DNA from 3 places in the Synechococcus sp. BDU 130192 genome. Region 3 is predicted to be linked to each of the others. Evidence: predicted binding sites of a transcription regulator. Region 3 holds the regulator's gene; each other region holds the start of a gene.
The links. Region 3 encodes NtcA, which controls nitrogen genes in cyanobacteria. Its sites were predicted from a motif close to GTANCNNNNGNTAC; they were not measured.
Positions count from the first base shown of each region.

Region 1: the regulator NtcA is predicted to act here: its motif matches at 1,956-1,969, upstream of AACT35_RS11340 (ammonium transporter).
Region 2: the regulator NtcA is predicted to act here: its motif matches at 1,817-1,830, upstream of cynS (cyanase).

Region 1 is NZ_CAWNNO010000055.1:1,073-4,351, forward strand. It holds gene AACT35_RS11335 (fatty acid desaturase) at 1-206, shown strand, start outside; gene AACT35_RS11340 (ammonium transporter) at 412-1,866, opposite strand; gene AACT35_RS11345 (response regulator) at 2,163-2,780, shown strand; gene AACT35_RS11350 (GNAT family N-acetyltransferase) at 2,844-3,279, shown strand, end outside.
Region 2 is NZ_CAWNNO010000060.1:118,720-121,998, reverse strand. It holds gene AACT35_RS14175 (TolB family protein) at 1-181, opposite strand, end outside; gene AACT35_RS14170 (helix-turn-helix domain-containing protein) at 178-453, opposite strand; gene AACT35_RS14165 (isochorismatase) at 546-1,577, opposite strand; gene cynS (cyanase) at 2,054-2,497, shown strand; gene hemJ (protoporphyrinogen oxidase HemJ) at 2,626-3,240, opposite strand.
Region 3 is NZ_CAWNNO010000033.1:36,879-40,157, forward strand. It holds gene AACT35_RS08755 (DUF3084 domain-containing protein) at 1-978, opposite strand, end outside; gene ntcA (global nitrogen regulator NtcA) at 1,031-1,762, opposite strand; gene fabI (enoyl-ACP reductase FabI) at 2,043-2,819, shown strand; gene rsmH (16S rRNA (cytosine(1402)-N(4))-methyltransferase RsmH) at 2,896-3,279, shown strand, end outside.

The DNA of each region.
Region 1 (3,279 bases), on a different contig from region 3:
TCAATGTCCATGTGCCCCACCACCTTTCTACCGGGATTCCCTCCTACAATCTCCGCAAAGCCTACGCCAGCATCAAGCAAAATTGGGGTGAATATCTCTACGAAACCAAATTTTCTTGGGAGTTGATGAAAGCAATTACTGAGCAATGTCACCTCTACGACGCTGAGCACAATTACATTTCCTTTGCGCAACATCAAAAACGCTAATTTCAGTAAAACAATTTTTTAAAAAACGAAAATATTGCCGACTGAGCTTTTGTTTCGACACCCTAGGTTTTAGGGTGTTTTTTATGTAAAAAAAATCCCCTCTAAAGGAGATTTTGTTGGTTATGCTAAAGAGCCTCCTAACATTCTCTCTGGAGGGAGGTGCCGAAGGTGGCGGGTGAGTCCCTAAGGAAAGGAGGTGCTGAGATTACTCCCGGAAGAAGCGGTGGTACGCTTCCATACCATGTTCACCAATATCGAGACCTTCTAGTTCCTCTTCTTTGCTCACCCGGAGGCCCATACTCAGTTCTAGGACTAACCAGATGGCAAAGCTAAAGCCAGCGGTAAACATACCAACCACGACAACACCAATAAATTGACTGAGCAGTTGGGCAACACCACCCCCAAAGAATAATCCGGCACTAGGGCCAGCATCGGCGGCATACCAAGGGTAAATATCACCCCCCACACTGAATAAGCCCACGGCCAGGGTGCCCCAAATACCACAGACGAGATGTACCGAGAGAGCACCAACGGGGTCATCAAAGCGTAAACCCTCGAAGGTCAGCACCGAAAAAACCACGATCACCCCGGCGATCGCCCCGATCACGATGGCCGAAGGAACATTCACATAGGCACAGGCGGCAGTAATCCCCACCAACCCAGCCAGGACACCGTTAATGATCATCGAAAGGTCTGGTTTCCCAAATTGAATCCAGGAGGTAATGGTCGCGGCGATCGCCCCAGCGGCAGCAGCCATATTGGTCGTAACGATGATGTGGCTAATGGCATCGGGATCAGCGGCCATCGTGGAACCTGGGTTAAACCCAAACCAACCCAACCAGAGGATTAATCCCCCTAAAGTGGCGGTACTCATGTTGTGACCCGGAATGGCATTGATGCGATCGCCAGCAAATTTTTCGAGGCGTGGCCCCAAGAGGATCACCCCCATCAAAGCAGCCCAACCGCCCACCGAATGTACCACCGTTGATCCGGCAAAATCATAGAACCCGAGGGTCGCTAACCAACCGCCCCCCCAAACCCAGTGGCCGGTAATACCATAGGAAAATCCCACTAAGAACAGGCTAAAAATCACGAAAGAAGCAAACTTAATCCGTTCCGCCACGGCCCCAGAAACGATGGTGGCCGCCGTTCCCGCAAAGGCCAATTGGAAGAAAAACTTGGTGTAAAGGGGAATCCCCGCCCAGCTTAGGGACGAAAAAATCCCACTATAGGCCGAATCCGTGAGGGGACTATTATCTGCCCCAGTAAGGAAAAAGCCATTCCAGCCTAAAACGGCATTGCCATCGCCAAACATCAGGGCAAAACCGATCGCCCAAAAAGCAAGGCTCGAAAGGGCAAAGACAATTAGGTTTTTCGCCAAAATATTGACGGTATTTTTCGCCCGACAAAAGCCGCTTTCTAACATTGCAAACCCCGCATTCATAAAGAACACGAGCATCGCCGCGAAAACCACCCAGAGGGTATCTAGGGTAACCTGAACGGCTGGGGGAATTTCACCAACGCTACCCTGGGCGATCGCCACCCCCTGCCAAAGGAGCGGTAACACACAGGCCAAAAGCAATAAGCGGCCCTGGCGGCGAAATGGGTAGCCAAGCCGAGGGGAAGGCCCCCGAAACCACGAATCAAATGAAAAAGTCATAGCAAAATAAAAATGAAGAACCCATAATTATGGTCTATAAGTGTATTGCCGTAATAATCTTGTATTACGTCATTAAAGCCGCGCAAAATGTAGCTTTCGTCACTAAGAAAAAAATTTATACTCCTTAAGATGAACCTTGGACTCAAGGATAATTTTTAATGAGCTGTATCTCCCCAGGGGATGTTGTTACCCACCAAGCCCTCAGCGGCCGTTGAGTCATATCCGTTGCATCACTTGGGTTTCTACCCTGTGGCGATCGCCCCTCCGCACACCCCTATGGATATTCATAAAAACCAATGCTGATGAACATTGCCGATAAAATCGTGATTCTCCATCAAGCGGAGTTGCAGGGGAACATCTGGGAAAAAATCCTCCATTCCCAAGGGCTACAGTCTGTGATCTTGCCCTTCAGCGTTGATCTGCAGGGAGAGCTCCTGGATTTGGCGGCGGCCCAACAATCTTTACCCAACTTGATTTTATTAGAGCAACAACTACCCAGCTTTGATACGGCGAAATTTTGCCAGTGGATGCAAAGCTTTGAGCAACCGATTCCAGTGATTTTAATTGCGGCCCAAACCCGTAAGGTGGCCCCGGCTGATCGAGAAACGGCGATCGCCAATGGAGCAGCGGATCTTTTACCTCAATTTGATCTCAATAGCATTGCGATCAAAGCCGTCAGTGGCCTCAAAACCGTTGCCAAGGTGCTGGGAAATATCAACATCGTCAACAACACCCTCGTCACCTGCATCATGGAACTGAAACGGGAGCTAGAAGCGGGTCAAGAATTTCCCGTTGCTCCCCCTGTCGTGTCTTCAAATACACCTGAACTAAAACCGCCCGCGCCGACCGTTGCCTCACCACCACCGGAAGCCCCTGCCCCGAAAACCCGTAAATATCGAGGCCGCGATTATTAAGCTCCAGAGCGATCAATAAAAACCATGGCATAATAGCTTCGCCTCAGGTTAAGGCTTTGCACCATGGATCAAGTTTGGCGAGATAAATTTTGGGTACGGGATTGGCAACCAGGCGATCGCGCCGATGCGGCCAAGGTCATTGAACAGGTTTTAAAAGAGTACGGTTTACCCTGGGAACCGGAAGGAGCCGACGAGGAATTATTTAATATCGATAAGTATTATTGGCAGCAGGGTGGTGAATTTTGGGTCATCGAGCAGGCCGGAACCATTGTTGGCACCGCCGCCTACTACCCCATTCCCAAAGGCAACAAGGCCGTCGAAATCCGTAAAATGTATCTTCTGCCTGAAGTGCGGGGCCAGGGTTTAGGAAAATATCTCCTGGAGGAACTCGAAAAGGCGATCGCCAACCGGGGCTTTGCAGAAATCTGGATCGAAACTGTCACTGTTCTCAAGGAAGCGGTTCAACTCTATGAAAGCCAAGGCTATCAACCGATTACCG
Region 2 (3,279 bases), on a different contig from region 3:
GTTGGCGGCGATCGCTACTAAAGACCAGGTAACGGCCTTCATCGGAAAGGCGGGGATTTTTTTCGCTATGGAGACTATTGAGATTATTGCCAAGGGGGTCGGCTGGGGGCGTCACAAAACTGGTACTCTGGCAGCCGATACACAAAACCCCTAGAAGGGCGATCGCCCAAGCATGGTTCATGAATCCGAGGTAGCAGACTGATTCGGGAGGGCACAACAGTTCACATTATCCAGGCACACTTTCCCCCACTGTAACGCCCAGCGCACCAGGGAAACGCGATTATCCGTCGCCGTTTTTGTCAAAATATTACTAATGTGGTTGTCCACCGTGCGCTTGCTAATGTCGAGGCGCGCCGCAATCTCATGGTTCGTCAGACCCGCTGCCACCAAATCGACAATTTCGATCTCCCGTTCCGATAAAGCCGCTTCACTTGCCGTCTTTTCCGTAGCCATAGACCCTTCTTTTGTCTGTGTATTGTTATTTTCCTATTGTAGGGGAGGTTTTCACGTTGGCTAGATTGTACACAATTCCCTCCCCCAGACAACTAAAGATTTAACCCCGGAAAATCGGCGATCGCCATCGTCGAACTGACAAGCTGCATCCCGGCTGCGGCAAATCGATCAAAGGCTTGATCGGCCTGGGCCGTAAAATCAACTACCCCAGGAATCACGACCGGAGAAGTACAGTCTTCCAAAAGATAAACTTTCTTTGCCAAGGCTGGATCATGACGCAAAATTTCCGAGAGTAAATCGTCCACCGTCCAGGCTAGACAGTGGCTTTTCGCCTGCCCCGCAATAATCAGCGCATCAAAGGCCAACAATTTTTGCAGGAAACGGGTATTTTCTTGGGCAATGGGTTGTCCCTGGGCATCGTCTAAGACCTCTGGCCGCAACGCAGAATAATTTTCCGTGAGGGGATTGTCTCCTTTAATTTCAAAATGGGTTTGGCTATGGCGCACTAAGTTATGGAAAAACAGAGCCTCTTCCACCGCTGGTACAAGGGCATGGCCAATCCCCCCCAACATGGCGTGGTAGGGCCAAATCGTCAGGGGATATTTCCCTGCTTGGCTGAGTTGGGCGGTGTAGTGACGGGAATATTGTTGTAAGTCTTCGTAGTCGCGCTTCGTACTAAAGGCGATCGCCGGATTGACGCGCCAAAGACCCTGTTCAACCTCCGCAAAGCTGATATTGCTCGCGGGTTGGGGATGTTCGCCCGCTCCATTGACCCAAAAGACCGGGTGAAAAATTTGCACCGCCTTGTGGGTGTCCATGGTGGGGGTAATGGTGGTAATTGTTCCGAGATTTCGGTAGATAAATTCACACAAACGTCGGTTATCTTCCACGGCCCCCAGCCCTGATTGGCCGCCGACAAACAGCTCGAACTCCGGGATACAAAAGGTATTCTGCACATCGACCACCAGCAGACAAACGCGACAGCGGTCAGTGGTGGCCGGCTGAATCCCGTGTTCCTTGGCCCAGGTTTCAGCAGCGGCAGCCCGGTCTAGATAGGGGACACGCCAGATCTCACCAACGGTCTGGGGATTAAAAAAAGCAGGAATGGGTAGTTGGTTCGCCATCATCGACACCTCAATTGGCAACAGATATTTTCGCCATACCCTTATTGTGGTGTTTCAAAAACACATTGTCAAATCGGGGTCAGCCGAGGGAAAGGCGATCGCCCAGCTTTAGTTACATCGGCCGGAGCGACAATTTGCATCATGTATTTTTAGGATTGATTCGATGTGCTTTTGTCGTGAAGCATTGATTTTTGTGATAGTTTCCCAGATTCAACATACAATTGTTGCCATTTAAAAGCGTATCTTTAATTACATTGCGTTGATTTTTTAAACCGTTTAATAGCAAGCAACCACTCCACTAAAAGTCTTCCTCCTAACACTTACTGGGACATTTTCTTCACAAAAATTATTTCAGTAAATCAAGTTAGAGGCTGATATTTCGTGATATGGCCCGGACAAATTTGCTCTGATTAATCACTCAAATTGTCCGCCAATTCTGTGCAGTTAAATTTATTTGATAACGGAGAAACATTTCTATGGCGATCGCCGTAATTACCGAAAAGTTACTTGCTGCCAAAAAAGTAACAGGTCTTAGTTTTGCGACCCTCGGCGAAAAAGTTGGCCGCGATGAAACTTGGGTCGCTGCTGTATTCTACCGTCAAGCCAGTGCCGATGAGACGGAAGCAAACACCCTCGTCACCGCCGTCGGTTTACCGGAAGATTTCGCCGCAGCACTTACCGAACCGCCCCTCAAAGGTTCCCTAGAGCCCGTCATTCCCACCGATCCGTTGATCTATCGCTTCTACGAAATCATGCAAGTGTATGGGATGCCCGTCAAAGCAGTAATCCACGAAAAATTCGGCGATGGGATCATGAGTGCCATTGATTTTTCCATTGAAGTGGATAAGGTCGAAGACCCCAAAGGCGATCGCGTGCAAGTAACCATGTGTGGCAAATTTTTACCCTACAAAAAATGGTAAGCCATTGAAAAGTGATTGGGTTTCTCTTTTTTAAATTTCAAGCTTGATGTACATAGCAAAGTCCCTAGATTTTTGACAGAATCCAGGGACTTTTACTTGGTTTAAACGTACAAAATCAAGGGCTGACTTTAAGGATTAGAGGTGGCCACTTGGCTCTGGGCTTCCCGGAGTTTTTCTTGATCCTTACGACGTTTTTTCGCATAGAGTTGGATTGCGGCGGCCATAAAAACAATCAACGCCAGAATTAAACCTCCTGTCCAATTGAGGGGCAAACTATTTTTAAACACGGCCAACATCACAATGGTTACCAACAGGAGGGTCGGCGCTTCGTTGAGGGCGCGGAACTGTTGACCTGTCCAGGTGCAGGTGCCTTCTGCCAGTTTGCGCATAATCCGCCCGCAGAAGAAATGATAGACCAATAACAGGACAACCAAGGCCAATTTCGCATGGAGCCACCAGGCTTTTAGAACCCCCGGTTCGGTACTGATCACGGCGATCGCCATGGCCACAGTCACAAACATTCCCGGTTGGGTAATGATGTTGTAGAGGCGCTTTTCCATCAACTCATATTGTTTTTTGAGGATGCTCCGGGCGGGTTCGGGTTCCTTTTCGGCTTCGGCATGGTAGACAAAAAGGCGCACGAGGTAAAATAACCCCGCAAACCAAACCACCACACCGATAATATGGAAAGCCTTGAACCAAAAATAGGCCTGGGGAGCAATCTCTGACCAAAACTGTGTCATAGCAAGTTTCGATAAAAATCTTTATATCGTTTTTAGTCA
Region 3 (3,279 bases):
GCGCACCACGTAGTCCCGACCATCGGCAATTTGCCCTAGAAGTTGTTGCACTTGGGCATTGGTAATTTGCACCACCCGCGCCTCAAAGTCAGGATTAACGCCTCCGGTGGCAATGATCGCGTTGCGATTCGCTTCCCGGAGCAGCTGATCAACGGCTTGGCTGGCTGCTTTGGGATCAATAATCCGCACCACCCCAAAGGCTAAAACTTGCCCTGTCGTAAGGGCGACATTCCCACTCCGGAAATTGATGTAGTTGGCTTCGAGGATATCAATTTGCTGTTCTAGGGAGCCAATCTGATTTTCTAGACCCGTGAGCACTTGATCCTTTTGGGCGATCGCCTGGTCGAGTTGGGCAATGCGACCATCGCGCTGGTTGATCTCGGCTTGGAGCTCACTCTGTTGGGCTTCTAGGGCTTCGATCTGCTGGGAGCGTTCTTCAATAATGGTGTTTTGTTGGCTGAGCTGGGCGCGGAGGGTTTCACTTTGGGCCTGGAGGCGATCGCGCTGTTGCCGCAGGGTCGTTTGCTCTGTGGTGAGCGCATTAATATCAGCCTGAAGTTCGCTGGCTTGTTCCCGAAAACCCGCCAGTTGAGTTTGGGCCGTTTCAAATTTTGCTTCAATTTCTTGTAAATCTTGTTCTGCTTCTAGGCGATCGTCCCTCGCGGCCTGCAACTCTTCTTCAATCTTTTCCTTTTCTGCCGTCACATCCATCAACTCTTGCCGCCGCTGGGCGAGGATTTCATCCAACTGAAAAACCCCCTGGCGCAAGGACTTGCTCAAGCCAAACAATAACCCCAAGGTGCTGGCGGCGATCACTGTTCCCGTCATGACCGTGACGACCACCGCCGTCTGTTTTGGCCGCAGATTAAATAATGTAAGCCGCGCTTTGCCAACCTTACTACCAAGGCGATCGCCCAGTGCCGCCAGGATGCCCCCCAAGATTAAAACTGAAAAGATTAGTACAAAAGCACTGGTCATTTAACAAAAAGGTGACATCCAAACACACAAGTATGACTTCTCTACTTTAGCGTTAAGCGAACTGTTGACTCAGGTTTACGGGGTCATGGACGGTAATTTTTTTCTTATAAATCGAAATCATGTCCTGTTCCCGGAGTTCTCCCAGGAGGCGCGTTACTGTCACCCGTGTCGAACCAATTGCTTCGGCGATCGCCTGGTGGGACAGTTTGAGATCAATGCGAATCCCCTCATCGGTCGGCACCCCAAAATCTCGACAGAGAATTAACAAGAAACTCACCAGACGTGAGCCCATATCCCGGTGGGCCAAGGTTTCAATCATCATCTCCGTTTGTAAAATCCGTGACGACAGCCCTTTTAGCATTAACATCGCTAATTCTGGGTGCTCATTAAGCGCCTTTTGCACCTGCTCAATGGGAGCCGATAACAGTTCCACAGGGGTAAAAGCCACCGCATGGTAAAAGCGATCCGACTTTTGTCCCGTGAGTAGCGATAAAACCCCAAAGACACTATTCTCCCGGAGCAGGGCCACCGTAATTTCTTCCCCCGCTTCATAGACCCGAGACAGCCGGACAGCTCCTTTCAGAAGAAAATAAACCCGTTCCGCTGGGTCCCCCGGAAAAAAGATCGTCTTGCCCCGGTCATAGTTCTCCACAACAGGTGGGAAGGGGCCACTGTGAAACTGACGAAACGCTGTCGCAAGGTCTGTAATTTGAGTCGCAGGTAGTTCAGGCACTGGATTGGCAGAAGAGAAAGGAGGTTGGTTGAAATCAGGGTTGTACATCATAGATTCTGTTGGGCAACAGTTCCCCACCGTGATGGGTGAAATATCAGCGCTCAGTGTGCAGAGACCATGAGCATTCCCCTTAAACTAAATCTTACTCTGGTATAGTATTTTGTACTTTTTGCTTCAAAATAATTATGGATTTCTGGGTTAGTTCCCAGGCATTTTGCAGAATTTTCCCTGATTTGCCCTAAAGTAGCCGTTTGCATCGAAGTCACCAGAGCGCGAAGATAATATACGCTGGCTTCTTGGCTTTAATTTTTTATACTTTTTGAGAACCCATATGCTTGATTTAACCGGAAAAAATGCCCTAGTCACTGGGATTGCAAATAATAAGTCCATTGCCTGGGGGATCGCCCAACAATTACATGCCGCCGGGGCAAATATTGGGGTTACCTATCTCCCCGATGATAAGGGACGGTTCGAGAAAAAAGTAGGTGAGCTTGTGGCGCCCCTCAACCCTTCCCTTTTTCTCCCCTGTAATGTGCAGGATGATGCCCAGGTGGATCAAGTGTTTGAGTCTGTCAAAAAAGAGTGGGGCAAGTTAGATATTTTGATCCATTGCCTTGCCTTTGCGAACCGCGAAGATTTGACGGGTGATTTTAGTGATACTTCACGGGATGGGTTCAATACGGCCCTTGACATTAGTGCCTATTCTTTAACGCGTCTGGCCCGGGGGGCGAAAACCGTGATGACCGAAGGGGGCGCCATTGTAACCCTGACTTATTTGGGTGGGGTGAAAGTCATCCCTAATTACAATGTGATGGGTGTGGCAAAATCGGCCCTTGAAATGAGTGTGCGTTACTTGGCGGCGGATCTTGGCCCCAGTAATATTCGTGTGAATGCCATTTCGGCTGGCCCGATCCGGACTTTGGCGTCCTCGGCGGTGGGTGGCATTCTCGATATGATTCACCATGTGGAAGCAACGGCTCCTTTGCGTCGGACTGTAACCCAAAAGGAAGTGGGTAATGCGGCGGCGTTCCTCTGTAGTGATCTTTCGAGTGGGGTCACGGGTCAAGTGCTCTATGTGGATTCTGGCTACGAAATTATGGGGATGTAATGTCCTGGTTTAGTGGCGATCGCCCTTGGGTTCCCCCTCAGTGATAGGGGGATTTTGTTTTTTATTGGATGGATTCATGGCGGCAGAGTTTAAGCATATTTCGGTGTTGCGAGAAGAGTTGGTGGCGGGCTTGGGAGTAAAACCAGGGGGGCATTACCTCGATGTAACTCTGGGGGGAGGTGGCCATACAGAATTGATTTTGCAGCAATATCTCGATGTGCGGGTGACGGGGGTAGACCGAGATAGCCAGGCGATCGCCGCGGCGTCGGAACGATTAAAAGAATTTGGCGATCGCTTCCGGGCGGTGCGGTCAAATTTTGGCGAGTATAATCCCCAAGGAGAAAAATTTGATGGAATTATTGCCGATCTTGGGGTGAGTTCGGTGCAATTTGATCAAGGCGATCGCGGCTTTAGTTTTCGTTTTGATGCCCCCTTGGATATGCGCATGGATCAGCAACAG